3 regions of the Paenibacillus sabinae T27 genome follow, and region 1 is predicted to be linked to each of the others. Evidence: riboswitches for the same ligand, from Rfam matches in the RefSeq annotation. Region 1 holds a riboswitch; each other region holds the start of a gene.
What was found. A riboswitch is a leader RNA that binds a small molecule or an ion and turns the genes downstream of it on or off. The one in region 1 is predicted to bind cyclic di-GMP.

Region 1 (3,278 bases):
TGTTACTCACCCGTCCGCCGCTAAGTTAATCAGGAGCAAGCTCCATCATAACTCCGCTCGACTTGCATGTATTAGGCACGCCGCCAGCGTTCGTCCTGAGCCAGGATCAAACTCTCCAAAAAGGTAGAGCCGATAGCTCAATCAAACAAACTGACGAGAATTTCTTCTCATTTAATACTCACTCGTTGTTCAGTTTTCAAAGATCAAACTTCTTTGCCGCCGTTCAACTTTTCGTTAGCAGCAACTTTTATAATATATCATGTACTCTTCAGAAACGCAAGCTTTTTTTAAAAAGTTTTTTTCAAGTTATCTTTAAACGCTTGTGCCTCCCAAGAGCGACTCACCTATAATACCTCTTCTCATTGAATATGGCAACCCCGAAATCACAAAAAAAAACAATCCACTTATTGGTTAAGCGGATTGTTTGTGCTTAGTAATACTTCACGGCCGTATATTTACTTGCGCTTTTAATCAGGGGAGCCGTCTTGCCGCTCTTGCCCAAGCCCGCATCAACTGTTGTATCGATAGTGACCCACTTGCCTCCGATGAGGACTTCGTTCCAGGCATGGTACTCAGCTACATAGCTGCTATTGCCCATGACCAGCTTGGCCGGTACATCCACACTCCGAAGCATGGCGGCGAAAAGGGAGGCGTAGTCATAGCAAATTCCTTTTTTGGAGGCAAGCGTATTGTCGATACTCGGCACATAATCATTGGCTACATTAGCGGCCAAAGCGTAATCATATTTAATATTGGAGACGATATAGTTGTAGATGGCGGTTACCTTTTCTTTGTCCGTGGCAGCGTTCTGAGTCAATTGTTTCGCTTTTTGTACCGCTTTGTCCGAGGGACTCCAATTCACATTCTGCACGGAGCTCAAATATACAGCGTTGGGGTCGCTTAGCGAGAGGTCGACCGAGTCGGAATACACCACTTTATATTTATTGCCGCTGGTGTTCTCAAGGATGGAGATGCGATAGGTACCGTTGCCTTGTTGAAGAGGGAAAGATTCATTAGGCTCCGATGCGAACAGGTTGTAGGTATAGCTGCTGCCGTTCTTGGTGATCATCAGTTTGGTGCGCTTGTTCTGCGGAACGTTATATTGAATGCCGACAACACCTTGGCTTAACTCCGAAGCATCCAGCCATTCGGACCCGCTGCTCGCAGCGGCTGCCGGAGTCGCTTCGGCGGAGGCGGCGACGATTAATAAAGCGAGGATCACCGCATACAACTTCTTCATGGATAAAACTCCTTTCGGTAGCTGGCTGCCATCCTGGCGGGAAGGCCCTGTAGCTTTGCGTCCCTGCCTTTCGGCAGGTTTGCCTTTGTCACACAAGCTTTATCTTTATTATTTTTGGAATAAATACCATAATTTATATTAAAACTCAAACAAAAAAGCCTCTTCATTCGGCAGCTGGCTGCCATCCTGACGGGAAGGCCCTGTAGCTTTGCGTCCCTACCTTTCGGGAGGTTTGCCATTTATCGTGTTTAGCTTTTCTACATATATTTTACCATATCAATATCAAATAACAATAGAATAATAGGAAGATATACCTGCTCCATCCGCCTCTTTTAACATTTTTCCGCTACAGTCACGGAAGTTTTGCGTGGACAATAAGCCGATGGGTCGGGTTGATCAGCGGATCGCAGGTAATCAGCGTCAAGATCCGGTCTTTTTTATTGCCCTCCAGCACGGAAATGTCTGTCGGATCAACGATCTGAATATCATAAACGATATAATTATAGACTTTCCCTCTGGTCTTAACGGTGATCGTATCTCCGATCTTCACTTCGTTCAGACGGTTAAACAGTCTGCCTTTGGTATGAGCGCGGTGAGCAGCAATGGCCGCATTGCCTACTTCTCCGAGCGGAGCGGTCTCGGTCAGATGCACGGCTGAATGCCTCATATTCGCTTTGGTGGCTCCTTCAAGCACGGGAAGCTTGGCATCAATCGTATCGATCTCAATCAGTCCGATCGCTTGCTCGCCGGCGTCCGAAGCCCCATTATTATCCGCAGATTCAGATTCTTCGCCCAATACCGATTCATCCGCAAGCAGCTGCGTCACTTTGGCGTATTTGAGCCGCAAGTCGGGATCGACAGAGGTCTGAGCCGTATTCGTTCCTTGTTCAAAGTTCCGTTCCGCTTCCTCCAGCAGCTTCTGCTGCTGCCAGTCTTCGAACCATTCGCTGGCCTTCGGATACAGGAGCAGCAGAACGCCCGCAATAATAATGATATAGGACAGCTTGCGCAAGTTATCTCACCTCTAACGTTGGTCCGCATCCCCTCCGGAGACCGCCTCGCCCGAAACGGACAGGGGCTGCTTCGGGTTCACGAACACCCATTTTCTGCTGCCGACAAAATTGATGATGACCGTAACAAAGGTAACCAGTACCTTCGATACCAGCTCCTTCAGTCCCAGCCGGTCGATTAGCAAGCTCATCAGCAGCAAAGATATACCCAGCACAACCAAATTCAAAACAATAAACCTCATCAGCTGCTTATAATCGAACCCGTCCTCTTTGGACCGCTTCCGGTCCTTGAACGTTATATTGCTGTTTAAAATAAAGCTGTTGGCCGTTCCCGCCCCATAAGAGATGATCTGGCCCACGACATAGTACAGTCCGAGCGAATTCAGCAGCGCGAACACGGCCATATCGACGAGCGTATTCAGCAGACCGACAATATTAAATTTAACGAACTGGATGATTTCGCCGCGCATATTTTTGTTATTCATGAGGCACGCCCTTCCGCGTAAGTCCAGCTTCCTCGCGAAGGAGCTCAGCTTCCTCTTCTTTCAGGCTGGTATAGCCCACGGTCCGGCGGACAATATACAGCGGCCGATCCTTCGATTCGTCGTAAATCCGGCCGATGTATTCCCCGATTACCCCGAGAATCATAAGTACAATCCCGTTAAACAGCAGATTCACCCCTACAATGGAGGCCCAGCCGGGCACGGTGCGGGAGGTGAACCATTTTTGCATCAAGACGAAGAACAGAAAGATAAAACTGGAAAAAGAGAGCGAAAATCCGAGATAAGATGCGATTTTGAGCGGTTTGTGCGAAAAGGACGTGATGCCGTCGAGCGCAAACCGGATCATTTTTTTGAGAGGATACTTCGTTTCCCCGGCAAAACGCTCTTCGCGAACGTACTCCACCATCGTCTGACGGAAGCCGACCCAGCTGACAAGACCTCTGACATAGCGGTTCTTCTCCTTCAGCTCGCGCAGCACATCGCACACCTTGCGGTCAATCAGGCGGAAGTCGCCCGTATCGGTCG
Region 2 (3,278 bases), 440 kb from region 1:
ACTGCATGTTGGTAAAATATTCGCCCAGCAGGCCATGGCGTGGCTCCGCAGGCGTGGCCGAAGGCAGCAGCGCGGTCAAGGATGAGCTATCGGTTGAAGAATCCGCAGCGGACTGCTGATTGTTCGGCGTATATGTTGGTGTTGGTGTTGGTGTCGGGCTTGGCGATGGTACCGGCGTCGGTGTCGGACTTGGCGTAGGTGTCGGTGTTGGACTCGGTGACGGCGATGGTGTTGGGCTCGGCGTCGGTGTCGGCGATGGTGTCGGCGACGGACTTGGCGTCGGGCTTTCCGACAGCATTGGCACCGTATACGAAGCCAGAGCCGTACTAATTTCATCGCGGGTTAACGTAAATCCGTTGTTTAGAAAACTCTTGATTGTAGTCGTGGTGTTGTTTTCATAGAGCATTTTGCCCCAGGTCATCATAAAGACCCATTTGCTCTGATATTTGGGCAGCATCGCAGGATCGGGCATTTCACCATTCTCGCCAATGGCAATCGGCTTGCCTGCGGCCAAACTCAACAGATCGTCATAATAGCTCTGTCTGAAGTCCTTGTTGTAAATGTCCGCCGCCAGAATATCCACTTTATCCGCACCGGGATAAGTCTTCGCGTAAGGATCGGCCCAGTCGTTCGGAGCATTCGGGCTCCACACCCAAATCAGGTTGTTCAATTTATGAACATTGACAAAACGGTCATACATAATATTCCAGAGAGCAGTAAAATTCGTCTTCTTGCCCCACCAGAACCAGCCCCCGTTCATTTCGTGATAGGGCCGCCACAGAACGGGCACTCCGGCATCGCGCAGGGTTTTCAGCGAAACCGCCACCTTGTCCAGCTCAGTGATCAGATTTTGGTACTCCGGGGTTCCGGGTGTAACATACTTGTCGAAGTCGGCCTGGGACAACGACATCTGCACATTGGACCAGCTGTATGATGTTCCCGGCAGATTCTCGTGGAACGTCATCGCGACGATGCCTCCGGACTTATACCATTTGATGGCGCTGTTCACCACATTTTGCCGGAGCCATGTTACGGCGCCGTCCGTTTGGCCGTTGATCGCGCCAAGCTCATATCCATGGAGAGCTGCATATCTACTGCTCGTTACTTGAAGCTTGTTGTTGAACTCGTCCGGACTTTCCAGATAGTCATGCTGACCGGTGATAATTCGGGTTCCGGAAATGGAATACAGGTAACTCAGCAGCTTGACCGCTTCGGGTGAAGCGTCCGGGGTCACCGGCGCTGTGGACGCAGCCGCCGCGGAAACGGTCGATGCGCTTCCTCCGCCCATGAACGGAACAAATGACAGGAGCAGAGACAGAGTTACCAGCATGCAGAACAATCGATACGTACGGTGAACTTTCAATTTCATCTTCCTTTCGGTAGCCAGGCTGCCTCTCTGAAATGGAGAGGCCCTATGGCTTTGCGTCCCTACCTCGCGATAGGTTTGCCTTTGTCGTATTGGAAGGCTTAACCTTCTACCGTAAATATCGACGGTGTACAATTAATGATGAAGACTGATTTTCATCATTCTTCAATAAATGAGCCAAAAGACCCGTTTAATAGCCTTGTTATATGGTTAATAAGTAGGTTATCCCTCATTCAGGCATTATTACGAGATAAATTGCTGCAGTTCAATATCCTTCCAATCCAGCGTTATGCGGATATTATCCTCTTCCACCAGCTCCGATCCGGTCTGAACCTCGATGAATTCCACATCGGTCAACGCGAGAATGCTGTGCTTCGTTCCTTCCGGTATGCGCACAACATCTCCGGCTTTCACCGTGTGCAATTTCTCGTTAAGAATGATGCTGGCTTCCCCGCTGATAAAGGTCCAGATTTCGCTGCGCTTAAGATGATACTGGTAGCTGATATTTTTTCCCTCTGCGATAAAAATCCGCTTGGTCAGGACTTCATTGCTTTCCTGGTATTTGACGTAATCGATCACCTTATAGTGGCCCCACCGGCGTTCCTCGTACATCGGTCTTTGCTCCGCGCCCTTCAGCACCTCTTTGATGCGCGGGCTTTCCGATTTGTGGGTGACGAGGATGCCATCCGGGCTCGCGGCGATGATCAGGTCCTGGGCGCCAATTACCGTGATCGGAATATCAAGCTCGTTGACCAGGCAGCTTGTAGAGGAATCCTCAGTCAGCACGCCCTTGCCTAATTGGTTGCTCGCCATTTCCTCGGTCAGGGTATTCCAGGTGCCTAAGTCCTTCCAGAATCCGTCATACGGCTGGACAACGATCTTGTCTTCCTTCTCAACCACTTCGTAATCGAAGCTGATGGAAGAGAGCAGCTTATACTGCTTCTGCAGCTCCTCGTAAGTCAAAGGCAGCCCTTTTTGCTGTAAAATATTAAGCAGATATCCCAGCCGGAAGGCGAACACCCCGCAGTTCCACAAGGCGCCCTGTCCGATCAGCTCTTCGGCCCGCAGGCGATCCGGCTTCTCCAGGAAACCGCTAACCGGTCTTACCTCTTTCTCCGTCGCGCCGCCCGAAGGAATAATGTAGCCGTATTTCTCCGAGGGATGCTCCGGCACGACGCCGATCAGCGCCAGATTTGCGCCGGTATCGTCAAGCGCCTGCTCCAGCTGTGAAATCGAGCCGAAGAAGGAGCCTTCCACATAAGGATCGACCGGGAGGATCGCGACGGTCTCATCCGGGCGAACGCCTTCTACCGAATACAGGTAGACGGCCGTCAGCGCAATGGCCGGAAACGTATCGCGGCGCTCGGGCTCGACGATGATCTTGACATCCCCGCCCAGCTGGCTTTGGATCATCTCCACCTGCCCGCGCCCTGTCGCCAAATACGACGATTCCGCAAGTCCCGCTTCTCCCAGCTGCCGCCATACCCGCTGGACCATCGATTCCGGCTCGCCGAGCGGGCTTTCCAGCACCTTCAGAAACTGTTTCGACCGAGAGTCGTTGGACAGAGGCCACAGCCGTTTTCCCGAACCGCCAGACAATAATACCAGTTTCATAATGATACCCTCCCTCATAATGGTCATGATACAGCCGTGAACAGCCTGCTTCTTAACGGAATATCCTAAGGTAGCGGCGCCGCCGCGGCGAACCTGCTTCGCCTGAGTCTGCGGCGCCTGACCCGGTTCGTCACTTATCCATATATACCGCTTATACCGCTCCTGCCACGCTTGGAGACAAGCCGCTGAGTCCGCCCATCCGCGGGCGTCCCACCGAATAATATTCCAGCCCGGTTCCTTCGATTTGTTCCTTGGAGTAGACGTTGCGCCCGTCGATCAGGATCGGCTTGCGCATTCC
Region 3 (3,278 bases), 1.3 Mb from region 1:
GATGATAATTCTTTCATTCCTGATCTCCTTCCTCCACCCATTATCTGGGGATTGAAACCGCTCCTTCCACACCTTTTTGCAGGTGACCGTCTAAATATTCGACCCCAATGGAGTTTAAGCCTTCTTTTAGTGCCGCAATCATTTCATCTTTCTTGTCTGGGAGCATACCGCGAACGGGTATTACATTGGAGGTATGGAGACCGAAGAAAAAGGTATGGTCCAGGTTCAGTCCGCTTAACATTTCGATTTCCTCTTCAATATTTTGGCGCAAGGTATTTTCTATAAAAAGCCCTTCTTCTACTTCTTCATCCAGCGGGCTGCCGGGATCCACATGTAAAGTGGCAATAAAGATCAGCTTTGGCTTAACTTCATTTAGCAGTTTGCTGTTTGCTTTTGCATTTTCCCGTGTTTTTTCGCTGCCGGCTCCTCCGATGATAATATTTACACTAAAGTCCATTCCAGCTTCGGTTAAACGCTTTAACTGTACTTTGGCTTCATCCACCGTAAATCCTTTATTAAAATGTTCCACTACCTCGGGCATACCGGATTCCAGGCCGATATTGAGGTCGTTAATCTTTAAGGCTCTTAATTCTTTAAGCTCTTCATCGGTTTTATTTTTAATGTTATTAACGGAGGCATACATCGCTATAGTCTGAACTTGAGGCAGAATTTCATTGATTTTAACCGCAATGGATTTAAGCCGGTCTGCACTCAGGGCAAAAGGGTCGGCATTGACTAAAAATATACGGTTTACTTCAGGATACATTCGTTTGGCTTCCCATAAATCATGCTCAATTTGTTCCAGCGTTTCGACATGAAAAGGCACATCGCTATACATGGTACAGAAGCTGCACTCATTATGGCTGCATCCGACAGTGACTTGCAGTAATAGCGAATTCGCTTCAAAAGGCGGACGGTAAACGGGGCCGGTATACTTCATTTTCTCTTCTCCTTTGTACATAGCACTGATTTCTATAAGTTTACAATTATACGGCTATCTGAGGTAGTACGTACTTTAAAGTGCGTATCTCAAGTGAGTGACAAACAAAATATTAATTGGTAAATTTTAAATCTGGATTTATACTGAAAAAAGAAGTGCAAAAGAACTATAAGAAATCACGAAACAAGTGATTGACCAAAGGCAAACTCGTTCGAAAGGCGGGGGCGCAAAGCCACGGGTCTTCCGTTATAGTAAGCTATAACCAGACAGCCGGGTTGCTCAGAGGCTTGTTTTTTTGCGTGTTCTTACAGCAGAAGAAAGGAATGGTTCAACGAAAATGAGACGAATCTTTTGGAGTGTGCTTGTGGTCTGGATGCTCGTTGCATTAACCGAAATGGAAACAAGGGGGATGGCTGCGAGCGCAGCAGCAGGGCAGAACTACACATGGAAAGACGAGGTGACGAAGTTCAAAGTCGGACCGGTTGATTTTCAAGATCTCAAGGATGCTGATATCGCTGGCCGCTACTTAACCTGGACTATAATTCAAGATCACTATGATTCGATTTATGTTTTAAATTTGGATAACGGAAAGACGGAAAGATTGACTACCGATAAGACCCACAAATATAACCCGGTTCTAGCGGATACCATTCAAGGCCCAATGGTTCTTTGGATTCAGAGTAATGAACTCCATGGAAGTGATATATGGGGATACAATTTGAAAAGTAAGGAAAAAAAGAAACTGGTTGACGGCGGGTCATCCTCGCTAACGGAGCCCGTTGGAAATGGCAATTATCTGGCATGGGTTGATCATTACAAAGTCCAAGTTCTTAATTTGGCAAGCGGTGAGTCGGAGGAGATCGAGGAAGGGAGTAATCCTCAGCTGGGTAAGGGCCGGCTTATCTATCTGTACCGATCCGATGAAATTAGAGCCTATGATTTGGGTTCAAAGAGTGAAGATCATTTTTACGGAGCCAGCTTTCCGCATGATTATTCGTTCAATGGCAAATACATTGTGCTTAAGACCAAGCTTAGGGAAAATCAGGGTTATGTTGAGCTGAACGCAACCACTCCGTCTGAGAAGGGAATCGTGCTGCAAAAAGATTCTCCTTACAAATTGTCAAAAGTATTCACAGGGTTGTCCTATGGCATTTGGGTTGAAAAAGGAGAGGGAGATCAAGCAAAGGTAACAGGTGTAGACCTTTTGCATAAGGAGTCTTTTTCGATACCGCTGGAAGCGACATACAATCATGTACTCGGACTCTCCGGCGATACGCTGATTTATTTAAATAAAGGCGGTTTTATCGTCAAAAGAACCATCATTCCTCCGAGTACCCGTGCAGACCGGAATGCAGAACCGATTCATGTCGTTATGGATGGGGTAGAGGTTCCCCTGCGTACGGCCCCGATTTCGCTTAACAATAGCACCTATGTCGAGTTTCGTTCCCTGTTCGAGCGGATGGGGTTCGGCATTAAATGGGATAACAAAACGCGCCAGATCACGGGCACCAAGGGAAGCCTGGTAATTAAACTGACTATTGACAAGAAAGAAATGGTTGTTAATGGAAAAGTTATCAAAACCGATTCTGCGCCGGTTACTCGGGGCGGTACAACCTATGTCCCTCTTAGGCTTATTGGTGAAGCGGCTGACCGTAAAATTAGCTGGAATAGAGCAAAGCAGACGGTGTACATCAGCCTGAAAGATACAAAGGATACCCTGTATAACGAAGACGGCAGCATGCGGTATCATGGCGGGCTGGTAGACGGTATCCGTGAGGGGTATGGAACGCAATACAACGAAAACGGACGTGTTTTCTATGAAGGGGAATGGAAGAACGATAAAATGGATGGCGAAGGGAAAATGTACTATCTTTTCGCTGACGAACTGTACTTCGAAGGAACGATGAGAAATGGCAAGCAGGTGGAGGGCATCGAATATTATCCCGGCGGAGGACTTCGGTATAAAGGTTCTTACAACGAATCGGGCTTGCATTGGGAGGGGCTAGAGGTGGTTCTGAATCGAAGTACTGGTGAATATCTCGTCGTAGAAATAAGCCAGGGAGGTCGAGAAGGAAAGGCAATCTGGTATTACGCCAATGATGAGGTTAAAATTGAGGGGGATTTTGCGGACGACCGGTTTATCAACGGCACCCTCTATGATCCCGAGGGGAATATGCTGTATCAAGGCGGATTTGACGAATGGGGTGAACCTTTAAAGAATTAAACAATAATAGCAGTCCCGATGAAGTTGTCTGGATCGGGACAACTGCTAAACTTAAAATTATCTCTCTGAGCCAACCCTTCAATCGGGTTGGCTCTTCTAGTCTTTGAATCAATC

Region 2: linked by a shared signal. The riboswitch ahead of PSAB_RS25885 (glycosyl hydrolase) and the one ahead of PSAB_RS03040 (transglutaminase-like domain-containing protein) in region 1 are both predicted to bind cyclic di-GMP.
Region 3: linked by a shared signal. The riboswitch ahead of PSAB_RS21395 (stalk domain-containing protein) and the one ahead of PSAB_RS03040 (transglutaminase-like domain-containing protein) in region 1 are both predicted to bind cyclic di-GMP.

Annotation. Positions count from the first base shown of each region.
Region 1 is NZ_CP004078.1:655,674-658,951, reverse strand. It holds rRNA gene PSAB_RS03045 (16S ribosomal RNA) at 1-122, opposite strand, end outside; gene PSAB_RS03040 (transglutaminase-like domain-containing protein) at 431-1,240, opposite strand; cyclic di-GMP riboswitch class I at 1,254-1,334, opposite strand; cyclic di-GMP riboswitch class I at 1,407-1,487, opposite strand; gene PSAB_RS03035 (class D sortase) at 1,593-2,252, opposite strand; gene PSAB_RS03030 (GtrA family protein) at 2,265-2,735, opposite strand; gene PSAB_RS03025 (glycosyltransferase family 2 protein) at 2,728-3,278, opposite strand, start outside.
Region 2 is NZ_CP004078.1:1,094,339-1,097,616, reverse strand. It holds gene PSAB_RS25885 (glycosyl hydrolase) at 1-1,363, opposite strand, end outside; cyclic di-GMP riboswitch class I at 1,376-1,459, opposite strand; gene PSAB_RS04900 (sugar phosphate nucleotidyltransferase) at 1,610-2,980, opposite strand; gene PSAB_RS04895 (UDP-glucose dehydrogenase family protein) at 3,132-3,278, opposite strand, start outside.
Region 3 is NZ_CP004078.1:4,634,558-4,637,835, reverse strand. It holds gene PSAB_RS21405 (pyridoxal phosphate-dependent aminotransferase) at 1-17, opposite strand, end outside; gene PSAB_RS21400 (radical SAM protein) at 41-940, opposite strand; cyclic di-GMP riboswitch class I at 1,131-1,223, shown strand; gene PSAB_RS21395 (stalk domain-containing protein) at 1,314-3,164, shown strand.